3 regions of the Cupriavidus sp. HE11 genome follow, and region 1 is predicted to be linked to each of the others. Evidence: predicted binding sites of a transcription regulator. Region 1 holds the regulator's gene; each other region holds the start of a gene.

The links. Region 1 encodes NrdR, which represses ribonucleotide reductase genes. Its sites were predicted from a motif close to CACNANATNTNGTG; they were not measured.
Region 2: a site for NrdR is predicted at 1,635-1,648, ahead of ACOABP_RS06490 (ribonucleoside-diphosphate reductase subunit alpha). Genes of this name have one in related genera too.
Region 3: a site for NrdR is predicted at 1,816-1,829, ahead of ACOABP_RS27190 (ribonucleoside triphosphate reductase). Genes of this name have one in related genera too.

The regions. Positions count from the first base shown of each region.
Region 1 is NZ_CP184464.1:1,022,091-1,026,061, forward strand. It holds gene glyA (serine hydroxymethyltransferase) at 13-1,260, shown strand; gene nrdR (transcriptional regulator NrdR) at 1,430-1,897, shown strand; gene ACOABP_RS04800 (GspH/FimT family pseudopilin) at 2,114-2,761, shown strand; gene pilV (type IV pilus modification protein PilV) at 2,766-3,317, shown strand; gene ACOABP_RS04810 (PilW family protein) at 3,314-3,971, shown strand, end outside.
Region 2 is NZ_CP184464.1:1,398,570-1,402,540, forward strand. It holds gene ACOABP_RS06490 (ribonucleoside-diphosphate reductase subunit alpha) at 1-1,390, opposite strand, end outside; gene ampD (1,6-anhydro-N-acetylmuramyl-L-alanine amidase AmpD) at 2,064-2,660, opposite strand; gene ACOABP_RS06500 (sigma-54-dependent transcriptional regulator) at 2,653-3,971, opposite strand, start outside.
Region 3 is NZ_CP184465.1:2,192,157-2,196,127, forward strand. It holds gene ACOABP_RS27175 (Bug family tripartite tricarboxylate transporter substrate binding protein) at 1-46, opposite strand, end outside; gene ACOABP_RS27180 (IclR family transcriptional regulator) at 148-966, shown strand; gene ACOABP_RS27185 (glutathione S-transferase N-terminal domain-containing protein) at 998-1,705, opposite strand; gene ACOABP_RS27190 (ribonucleoside triphosphate reductase) at 1,864-3,603, shown strand; gene nrdD (anaerobic ribonucleoside-triphosphate reductase) at 3,657-3,854, shown strand; gene ACOABP_RS27200 (anaerobic ribonucleoside-triphosphate reductase activating protein) at 3,862-3,971, shown strand, end outside.

The DNA of each region.
Region 1 (3,971 bases):
ACGAGTCACGCCATGTTTGAACGCAGCCGTTTCACGATCGAACAGATCGACCCCGAAGTCTTCGCCGCGATCCAGAAGGAGAATCAGCGCCAGGAAGATCATATCGAGCTGATCGCCTCCGAGAACTACACCTCGCCGGCAGTGATGGCCGCCCAGGGTTCGCAACTGACCAACAAGTACGCCGAAGGCTATCCCGGCAAGCGCTACTACGGCGGCTGCGAGTACGTCGACGTGGTGGAGCAGCTGGCCATCGACCGCGTGAAGCAGCTGTTTGGCGCCGACGCCGCCAACGTGCAGCCGAACTCGGGCTCGCAGGCCAACCAGGGCGTGTTCTTCGCCATGCTCAAGCCGGGCGACACCATCATGGGCATGAGCCTGGCCGAAGGCGGTCACCTGACCCACGGCATGGCGCTGAACATGAGCGGCAAGTGGTTCAACGTCGTTAGCTACGGCCTGAACGCCCAGGAAGACATCGACTACGACGCGCTGGAAAAGAAGGCCCACGAAACCAAGCCGAAGATGATCATCGCCGGCGCCTCGGCTTTCGCGCTGCGCATCGACTTCGAACGCATCGCCAAGGTTGCCAAGGCAGTGGGCGCCTACTTCATGGTGGACATGGCCCACTACGCCGGCCTGATCGCCGCCGGCGTGTACCCGAACCCCGTGCCGCACGCCGACTTCGTGACCACCACCACCCACAAGAGCCTGCGTGGCCCGCGCGGTGGCGTGATCCTGATGAAGGCCGAGCACGAGAAGGCCATCAACTCGGCCATCTTCCCGGGTATCCAGGGTGGTCCGCTGATGCACGTGATCGCCGGCAAGGCCGTGGCGTTCAAGGAAGCGCTGCAGCCGGAATTCAAGGAATACCAGCAGCAAGTGGTGAAGAACGCCGCCGTGCTGGCCGAGACGCTGATCTCGCGCGGCCTGCGCATCGTGTCGGGCAAGACGGAAAGCCACGTGATGCTGGTGGACCTGCGCGCCAAGCAGATCACCGGCAAGGAAGCCGAGAAGATCCTGGGCGACGCGCATATCACGGTGAACAAGAACGCCATCCCGAACGATCCGGAAAAGCCGTTCGTGACCTCGGGCGTCCGCCTGGGCTCACCGGCCATGACCACGCGCGGCTTCAAGGAAGAGGAAGCCCGCCAGGTGGCCAACCTGATCGCCGACGTGCTGGACAACCCGCACGACGAAGCCAACATCGCCAAGGTTCGCGAGCAGGTGGCAGCGCTGACGCGCCGCTTCCCGGTCTACGGCTGATCGGACGGATGGATGGATCGCCCCGCGCGATCTGAAGCGTATCTATAGTTAGTACGCACCAACGGCGCCGCCCTCCCCTGGTCGGCGGCGCCGGTTGACCCGCCACAACCCCGCAGCAGAACTCAAAGATGCAAAATGCGGGCTGGCATATTTCTTCAGGTGGTCAGGCATGAAATGCCCCTTCTGCGGTCATTCCAATACCCAGGTCCTTGACAGTCGCGTCTCCGAGGACGGCGAAGCCGTGCGCCGCCGCCGGCGTTGCGAGGCCTGCGACCGCCGTTTCACCACTTACGAGCGCATCGAGCTCTTCTTTCCGGCCATCGTGAAGAAGAACGGCTCGCGCGTCGACTACTCCCGGGCCAAGCTCAAGGATTCGATGCGGCTGGCCCTGCGCAAGCGGCCGGTATCGGCCGAGGCCATCGACGAAGCCATCCTCCGCATCGAGGAAAAGCTGCTGGCGCTGGGCGAGAAGGAAATCCCGAGCAGCCAGGTGGGCGAACTGGTCATGCGCGAATTGCGAAAGCTCGACAAGATCGCCTATATCCGCTTTGCTTCCGTTTATCGAAGCTTCGAAGATGTGTCTGAATTCCGCGACGTACTGGACGAGTTTTCGACCCCTACCCCACGAAAGGGGTAGCCACTTCCCTAGAAAAGCTGTCTAATCTGCACTGACCTCCTTCGGGTAAGGAGGCAGGCGGACGAGCGCGCGTTTAAATCGCATAGAAACCAAGCGCTGCAACATGGCAGCGCCGCCACGCGGAACCAGGCCCAGCAGAGGTCCGGACGCAACAGAATTCCAGCGCGCCGCGCAAAGAACAAAAAGAACTGTCGTTTTTTTGGACGGGAGTTACAAATGGGTCAGTCTTTCTGCCGAGAGGCAGCGGGCTTGCTGACGCCTTTGCTGTCTACGCCTGGGGTTACCGCCGGCGTTGTAGCAGATGCGCCAGGGGCTGTTCACACGCGTGCAGGCCAACGATGCCGTCGGCGGCGCGCCAGCGGGGTCACGCTGATCGAGTTGATGGTGGCCATTGCGGTGCTGGTCGTGCTGGCCGCCGCAGCCGCGCCGAATTTCAAGTCATTCCTCCATAACAGCCGGCTGTCGGCCGATGCCACGCGCCTGTTCGCGGACCTCGAACTCGCCCGCAGCGAAGCCGCGCGCCGCAACGCCACAGTCACGGTCTGTCCGCTGGACACCGGCAACACCTGCTCCGACGACTGGACGCTGCGCCGCATCGTGTTTGTCGACGCAGACAACGACGGCACCTACTCGAACACCGAAGAGCTGATCCGCTACAGCGATCCGTTGCAGGCCACCACGGACCTGACGGCCGCCAACCTCGGCGACTCGCCAAACCGCGTGCGCCTGCGATCGACGGGCAGCTCCAACACGCCCACCGCAAGCTGGAAATTCTGTGAGCGCAACTCCACGGAAGCCGGGCAGACAGTTTCCATCACCGGCAGCGGCCGGCCCTCCACCCAGCTGCAGTCGACGTGTTCCTGACGCCATGACGCCCTATCCCTCCCCTACTCCGATGGCGGATCGATGCCGGCTGTCGCGTGCGCGGACTGCGGCGCGCGGCTTTTCGCTGATCGAGGCGCTAGTCACGCTGGTGGTGCTGTCGATCGGCATGCTGGCGCTCGCCAACCTGCAGTTGCAGACACTGGTGGATTCGCGCACGGCGGCGATGCGCAACTACGCCGCGCTGATGGCCTACAACCTGGCGGACCAGATTCGCAGCAATGCCGTGGCCGTGACCAACGGCACCTTCAATGTGCCCACGGCAGAGCCGATCGCGGAGTGCTTTACCAAGGATGGCTGCACGCCGGACCAGATGGCCACCACCGCCTATGCCACATGGCTCGCGGACGTCCAGGAAAGCATGCCCGGTGGCGATGGAGTCGTATGCAAGGACAGCACGCCCAATGACGGCACCAGTGCGGCAGATGGCAAGAACGGCTGCGACAAGAACGCCAACGCACCGTACGTCATCAAGATCTTCTGGCGCGAAGACAGCGGCGCAACCCCACAGCTTTTCTCGACTGCGCTTATCCCATGACTACGCAAAACCGTCAGTTCCGCCGCCGCGCGGCCAGCGGGTTCACGCTGGTCGAGTTGATGGTCGGCATGGTAATCAGCATGCTGCTGATCCTTGCGGCCAGCTCGCTCTATATCTCGCAGCGCCGCTCCAACAGCACGCAGGGCGATGTGGGCGAGATCCAGGAAAACGCCCGCGCCATCGCCCAGCTGCTGCAGCGGCAGGCGCGCCAGATCGGGTATTCCGATTTCCTGTACACGAATAACGACTTCGCGAAACCCACGCTGGAAGCCACCAACGACGGTGGCGCAAACACCAGCGACACCCTGACCCTGCGCTATTACGGCTCTTCGAAGGCCGGTGGCGATCCGTTTGCAGCATCCGACGCCCTCACGTTTCCGCAAGCTGACGGCAGCTCGGTCGATTGCAGCGGAAATGACGTGAACGGCAACGTGCAGACCACCGAGGTCTATTCGATCGTCAAGGACGCCGATGGTGTTCCCTGGCTGCAATGCGAGGTCAATGGCACCGCGACACCGCTGTTCCGCAACGTCGAAGCGTTCCAGGTCCTGCTGGGCGAAGACACCGACAACGACCTGGTGGTGAACCGTTTCGTGCCGCCGGGGGCAACGTCGAACATGGACAACGTGCTGGCCGTGCGCGTGTCCGTCGTGT
Region 2 (3,971 bases), 380 kb from region 1:
GCCACGTCTCCAGGTACGCGCAGACCGCGCCCTTGCGCTTGCCGCCCTGGTTCACGGCCACGGCCGTGTCGTTGACCACCTTCAGGAACGGCACCACGCCCTGCGACTTGCCGTTGGTGCCCTTGATGTGCGAGCCCAGTGCGCGCACGTTGGTCCAGTCGTTGCCCAGGCCGCCGGCGAACTTCGACAGCAGCGCATTTTCCTTCAGGGCTTCGTAGATGCCTTCCAGGTCGTCCGAGACCGTGGTCAGGTAGCACGACGACAGCTGCGAGCGGCGCGTGCCCGAGTTGAACAGCGTCGGCGTGGACGACATGAAGTCGAACGACGACAGCAGCTGGTAGAACTCGATGGCGCGGGCTTCGCGGTCCTTTTCTTCCAGCGCCAGGCCCATCGCCACGCGCATGAAGAAGGCCTGCGGCATTTCGATGCGCACTTCGTCAACGTGCAGGAAGTAGCGGTCGTACAGCGTCTGCAGGCCCAGGTAGTTGAACTGGAAGTCGCGCGAGGCGTCCAGCGCGGCACCCAGGCGGGTCAGGTCGTACGTGGCCAGCTTTTCGTCCAGCAGCTCGGCTTCGATGCCGCGGGCGATGAACTTCGGGAAGTACTCGGCGTACTTCGTCGACATTTCAGTCTGGGTCACTTCGGCGCCCAGGATTTCCTTGCGGATCGTGTGCAGCAGGATACGGGCGGTCACCTGGCTGTAGGCCGGGTCCTTCTCGATCAGCGTACGCGCGGCCAGGATGGCCGAATCGTAGACCTGCGTCATCGGCACGCCGTCGTACAGGTTCTTGAGCGTTTCCTTCAGGATCGGCTCGGCGCTGACAGCTTTGCCAAGGCCGCTGCAGGCGTTGTCGATCAGCGCGTGCAGCGCCACCAGGTCCAGCGGACGGGTTGCGCCGTTGTCGGTCACGTTGAACGACGCACCGGCTTCCTGCACGCGGGCCACGGCCTGCGCGTTGGCCTGGGCACGCTCCTGCGTGCGCTTTTCGCGGTACAGCACGTAGGCACGGGCCACCTCATGCTCGCCCGAGCGCATCAGCGCCAGTTCCACGTGATCCTGCACGTCTTCGATATGGAAGGTGCCGCCGTTCGGGCGGCTGCGCACCAGCGCGCGCACCACGGACTGCGTCAGTTGCTCCACCAGCTCGCGCACGCGAGCCGATGCCGCACCCTGGCCACCGTTGACGGCCAGGAAAGCCTTGGTCACGGCCACGGCAATCTTGTTCGGTTCGAACGCCACCACCGAGCCGTTACGGCGGATCAGCTTGTAGTCCTGATACGAAACACCTGCAGCGGCAGGGCTCTGCTGCGAGCTACCGGCTGCTGCGCCACCAATTCCAGTTGCGCCAGTCACGCCGGTGGTTTGTTGTTCGTTTTGGGCCGTTTGCATGAGGTAACTCCGGTATTAACCCTGAAATGAATACTTCTGTTCTTGTACTGAGACGACAAAGTCCCTAGCAAAATGCGCTTTATAAGTCACTTGATTCAGGCCATGCCAGATGCGAACCAAACTGCTCGTGCGGACACTTTGCTAGGGACTTTCGGTACTGCGCCGGCCCACTAACCCATCTGCATTAAATGCCGCATGCTGCCGCGACGTTTTCTGCACTTCCGGGCCGGTCCCCCGGCGGCACCACTAGATGTTGTGGTGCCGTTCGAAACTGGGCCTAAGTATAGTGAAAAGAGACAGCATGACCAGTCTTGACAAGCGCGGCGTGGGGTCTGGGCGGTCCGGTGCGGCGGCGCCACATTCCCGCAAAGCGCGCTGCCTCAAGGCTTCGCGGCGTCACGTTCGGTGGCGCACAAAATTTCGAAAATTTTTTAATGGGAATGGATCACCGATAGGTGACCCAGGATGGGGCGCGCCTGCAACCGCCGGGGGCGCGATTGTAGCCGCCATTGCGCCGAAATGAAGCGGCGTTCACGTAACTGCACAGGTATTTTTCAGTGCGATGACAACCTGCGGGGTTCGGGGTTTTGTTGGCGCCACATTCACCGTCTTGAGGCCGCCGCGCGTTTTGCGGCGTTTGTGCAACACAGTGATTATCCCTACACAGACTGGGTCATCCGTGCCGATACGGCAGCAATTCCGCAGGCAGGTCCGCCTGCGTCGCGAACCGATGCCAGTCGAAATGCGGGCCCGGATCGGTCTTGCGTCCGGGCGCGATATCGCTGTGCCCGGCAATGCCCTGGATCGGGTAGGCGGCGCGCAGCGCGGTCACCAGCGCGGCGGCGGTGTCGTACTGGGCCAGCGTGAACGGCTGGTCGTCGGCGCCCTCGATCTCGATGCCGATCGAGAAGTCGTTGCAGCGCTGGCGTCCGCAGTACGCAGACTGTCCCGCATGCCACGCGCGCTGCGTGCAGGCCACGAACTGCACCAGCTCGCCGTCGCGGGCGATCAGGAAGTGGGCCGACACGCGCACATCGCGGATGGTCTCGAAGAACGGATGGCGCGACGCATCGAGCCGGTTCTGGAAGAACGCCTCGATGTCGCCGCTGCCGAACTGGCCGGGTGGCAGGCTGATGTTGTGGATGACCACCACGTCGAGCGGCGCGCCATCGGGCCGCGCATCGAAATTCGGCGACGGCACGTGCCGGGCGGCGGGCACCCAGCCTTCGGCGTCAGGCATGAAGTCGTGGGCGCCGGTAGCGTCACGCATCGCCGCGTCCCTCGCCCTCGGCCACCGATTCGCCATCGTCGGCGGCATCGCGGCCGTCCCGGCCATCGCGTTCGTCGCGAATACCTAGTTGCTGGATGCGGTACCGAAGCTGACGGAAGTTCAGGCCCAGCAGCGGCGCGGCCGCCGTGCGGTTGAAGCCGGTCTGGCGCAGCGCGCGCAGGATCAGCTCGCGCTCCACGGCTTCCAGCCGCGCAGGCAGGTCGATCGGGAAATCGAGGTCGGCCAGCGCCGCGCCCAGCGGGTCGGCCGCCACGCTGTCGCCCTGCCCGGCTTCGCCGTCATCCGCGCCTGGCTCGGGCGCCAGTTCCGGATTTGCGCCACCCGGTGCCGCAGCGCCGGCGGCCGGCCAGGTCATCGGGCTGCCCCAGGCGTGATAGCCGGCCGGTGCGGCCACGGGCGCGCCAGCCGGCATGGGCGACATGCCGGTCTGCAACAGGCTCGCGCGCTCCATGCCGGCGTCGAGCGGCCCAAGGTCGGCCACGGCGATTTCGTCGGTTTCCGCAAACGCGTAGGCGCGCTCCAGCAGGTTTTCCAGTTCCCGCACGTTGCCCGGGAACGGGTACGCCGTCAGCCGTTCCAGCGCGGCACGTGACAGCCGCTTGGGATGCGCGTCGCCATAGCGGGTAGCCAGGTGTTCCAGGATCGCGTGCGCCAGCACGGGTACGTCCTCGCCGCGCTCGCGCAGCGTGGGCATGCGCAGTTCCAGCACGTTGAGCCGGTAATACAGATCCTGCCGGAACAGTCCGGCCGCCACCATCGCCGCCAGGTCCTTGTGGCTGGCGCACATCACGCGCACGTCGACGCTGTCTTCCTTGCTGGCGCCGATCTTGCGCACGCGGCGTTCCTGCAGCGCGCGCAGCAGCTTGACCTGCATGGCCAGCGGCAGGTCCGCCACTTCGTCCAGCAACAGCGTGCCGCCATGTGCGGCCTGGAAGAACCCGCCGCGCTCGGCATCGGCGCCGGTGAAGGCGCCCTTCACATAGCCAAAGAACTCCGACTCCATCAGCGTTTCCGGAATCGCGCCGCAGTTCACGGCCACGAACGGATGCGCCGACCGGGCGCTGATGGCGTGGATGGCCCGCGCGGCGCGCTCCTTGCCGCTGCCGGACTCCCCGCTGATCACCACGGGCGCCATGCTGCGCGCCAGCCGCGACAGCGAGCGCCGCACCTCGTTGACGGCCGCCGACACGCCTGGCAGCAATTGCGCCGCGCGGTCGGCCAGCTCCGGCGGCTCGGCCGGGCTGCCGCCATCGGCCGGCGCGCGCTGCTGGCGGCCCAGCGCGTTCAGGA
Region 3 (3,971 bases), on a different replicon from region 1:
CTGCAAAGGACAGCGCAAGCAGCGCCAGGGGCTGGAAGCGGGGCATCGGGTTGTCTCCTTGGTATTCGGCCGGATAGTGGTTGGCCTATTTTGCGTAAATCATATACGCATTGCGTAATCTATGAATGAGGGTTAACCTCGGGCGCCATGACTACCGCTACCGATCACTCTCCAGAGTTCGCTTCGCGCCCCCGCGAACGCCGCCAGCGCGTGCAGGCCGCCGAAACCGGCATGGCCGTGCTCAAGACCCTGGCCCGATTGGGCGGGCGCGCCAGCCTGACCGCCATTGCCGGGCAGATCGGTGAAAGTCCGGCCAAGGTGCACCGCTATCTGGTGAGCCTGATGGAGGAGGGGTTTGTCGCGCAGGAAGCCAACACCCAGCAGTACCACCTGGGCATCGAGGCGCTGCAGATCGGGTTGGCCGCGATGCGCCAGGCCGACCCGATCCGGCTGTCGGAAGCCTCGCTGGTACGGCTGCGCGAGCGGCTTGAAGTCACGTGCTTTATCGCCGTGATGGGCAACAAGGGGCCCACCATCGTGCGGATCGAGGAGCCGGGCCTGCCGGTGACGGTGAATGTGCGGGTGGGGTCGGTGATGCCGCTGCTGTGGTCGGCCACGGGCCGGGTGTTCCTGGGGATGCTCGACGATTCGAACGTGCAGGCGCTGGCCCGCGCCGAACTCGATGCGCTGACGCCAGTGCAGCGGGCCGACCTGGATGCGAAGGACCCGCTGGGCGCCCTGCGCGAGCCCGTGCGCAAGCAGGGCTGCGCGGCGGTGCGCGATACCAACCTCAAGGGCATCAGCGCCGTGGCGGCGCCGGTGCGCGACTACACCGGCCGGGTCTGCGCGGTGCTGACCGCGCTGGGCGCCACCGGCGGCTTCGACCCGGCGATCGACGGGCCAACTGGCCGCGCGGTGCGCGAGGAAGCCGCCGCCATCAGCGCCTTGCTGGGCTTCGCGGGCTGACTGCCGCAGGGCCGCTTGTTGCGGCCCAGCCTTATTCCGGCCGCTTCGGAATATTGACCGCGCGCTGCACGGTGGGGCGTGCCACGAAGGCCGCCAGCACGCGCGACACTTCGGGGAAGTCCTGGATACCCACCAGGTCGCCGGCCTCGTAGAAGCCCAGCAGGTTGCGTATCCACGGGAACGTGGCGATGTCGGCGATCGTGTAGTCGTCGCCCATGATCCACTGGCGGCCCTTGAGCCGTTCGTTCAGCACGTTCAGCAGCCGCTTCGATTCGGCCACGTAGCGGTCACGCGGACGCTTGTCCTCGTAGTCCTTGCCCGCGAACTTGTGGAAGAAGCCTACCTGGCCGAACATCGGGCCGATTCCGCCCATCTGCCACATCACCCACTGCAGCGTCTCGTAGCGCAGCGCCGGATCGGCCGGCATGAACTTGCCGGTCTTGTCCGCCAGGTACACCAGGATGGCGCCCGATTCCCACAGCGCCAGCGGCTGTCCGCCGGGGCCGTTGGGATCGATGATCGCGGGAATCTTGTTGTTGGGGTTCAGCGACAGGAACTCGGGCGAGGTCTGGTCGTGCTTGTCAAAGCGCACCAGGTGCGGCTCGTAGGGCAGCCCGGTTTCCTCCAGCATCAGCGATACCTTGATGCCGTTGGGGGTATTCAGCGAATACAGCTGCAGGCGTTCGGGATGTTGCGCCGGCCATTTGCCGGTAATCGGGAAGTCGGACAGAACGGTCATCGTGATGAGCTTGTCGTTTTGTGGGCGAAAGCGGCCATGGTAATGGCTTTGGCGCAATTTCGCCTGGCGGCCGGCAAATACCCCTGATATCGACATTTGATCCAGGCCAAAACTACATGTAGTGCAGCGTGGAAGAATTTGCCCCATATCTTGTATGAATGAGGGCGGGCGCGATGTCGGAAATGGCCGTGGGCAGGACGACGGTGGATGTGGAATCGTCGATCAACGAATACCTGGACCGCCAGGACTGGCGTATCAACGCGAACGCCAACCAGGGCTATTCGCTCGGAGGGCTGATCCTGAACGTGGCTGGCAAGGTCACGGCCAACTACTGGCTGTCGCACGTGTATGCGCCCGAGGCCGGCGCGGCGCACCGCGAGGGCGACCTGCATATCCACGACCTGGACATGTTGTCCGGCTACTGCGCGGGCTGGTCGCTGCGCACGCTGCTGCACGAAGGGCTCAACGGCGTGCCGGGCAAGGTGGAAGCGCTGCCGCCCCGGCATATGTCCAGCGCGGTCGGGCAGATCGTGAATTTCCTGGGGACGATGCAGAACGAATGGGCCGGCGCGCAGGCGTTCTCGTCGTTCGATACCTATATGGCGCCGTTTATCCGCAAGGACGCGATGGCGTACCCCGAGGTGAAGCAGCATATCCAGGAGTTGATCTACAACCTCAACGTGCCGTCGCGCTGGGGCACGCAGACGCCGTTCACCAACCTGACCTTCGACTGGACCTGCCCCGATGACCTCAGGGATCAGGTGCCGGTGATCGGCGGCCAGGAGATGCCGTTCCGCTATGGCGACCTGCAGGCAGAGATGGACATGATCAACCGCGCGTACATCGAGGTGATGACGCAGGGCGATGCCAGGGGCCGCGTCTTCACGTTTCCGATCCCTACCTACAACATCACGCCCGACTTCCCGTGGGACAGCGACAACGCCGCGCGGCTGTTCGAGATGACCGCCCGGTACGGCCTGCCGTATTTCCAGAATTTCGTGAACTCGGACCTGACGCCGAACATGGTGCGGTCGATGTGCTGCCGCCTGCAGCTGGACCTGCGCGAACTGCTCAAGCGCGGCAACGGCCTGTTCGGCAGCGCCGAGCAGACCGGCTCGCTGGGCGTGGTGACCATCAACTGCGCGCGGCTGGGATACCTGCATCGCGGCGACGAAGCCGGCCTGCTGGCACGGCTCGACACGTTGCTCGATATCGGCCGCGACACGCTGGAGGCCAAGCGCGAGCGCATCCAGCAACTGATGGACCAGGGCTTGTTCCCATACACACGGCGCTACCTGGGCACGCTGCGCAACCACTTCTCCACGCTGGGCGTGAACGGTCTCAACGAGATGATCCGCAACTTCACCGGCGACGCGCACGACATCACGAGCGATGCCGGGCACGCCATGGCGGTACGGCTGCTCGACCACGTACGCGGCCGCATCGTCGAATACCAGGAAGCCACCGGCCATATGTACAACCTCGAAGCCACGCCGGCCGAAGGCACCACGTACCGGTTCGCGCGCGAAGACCGCAAGCGCTGGCCCGGCATCCTGCAGGCAGGCACGCCCACGCAGCCCTACTACACGAACTCGTCGCAACTGCCGGTGGGCTTCACCGACGATCCGTTCGAGGCGCTGGCGCGCCAGGAGACGCTGCAGTCGAAATACACGGGCGGCACCGTGCTGCATCTCTACATGGGCGAGCGCCTGTCCAGCGGCGACGCCTGCAAGCGCCTGGTGCGCCGGGCGCTGGAGTCATTCCGGCTGCCATACATCACGGTCACGCCCACGTTTTCCGTCTGTCCCACGCACGGCTACCTGGCCGGCGAACACCGCTTCTGCCCCAGATGCGACGAGGACATCCTCGCGCGCAAGCGGGCGCAGCAGGCAGCCTGAGTTGTTGCATCCGCCATTTCCTACCGACGTTTTCCAACCCGACGAGCCATGCCATGACCGATCTTTCCGTCTCCCAGCATTTCTCCGCCAACACGGCCGACACCGCCGACCTGCGCGACGATGAACGCCAGCCCTGCGAGGTCTGGACCCGCGTGATGGGCTACCACCGGCCCGTGGAGAGCTTCAATATCGGCAAGAAGGGCGAGCATGCCGAGCGCCGGTTCTTCCACGAGCAGCGTTGCCAGGGCTGAGCGCGCAATGACCGGCCCCTTGGCCGACAGCATGCGGATCGGCGGCCTCGTGCCGTTGACCAGCATCGACTTTCCGGGGCGGCTGGCGGCCGTGCTGTTCTGCCAGGGCTGCCCATG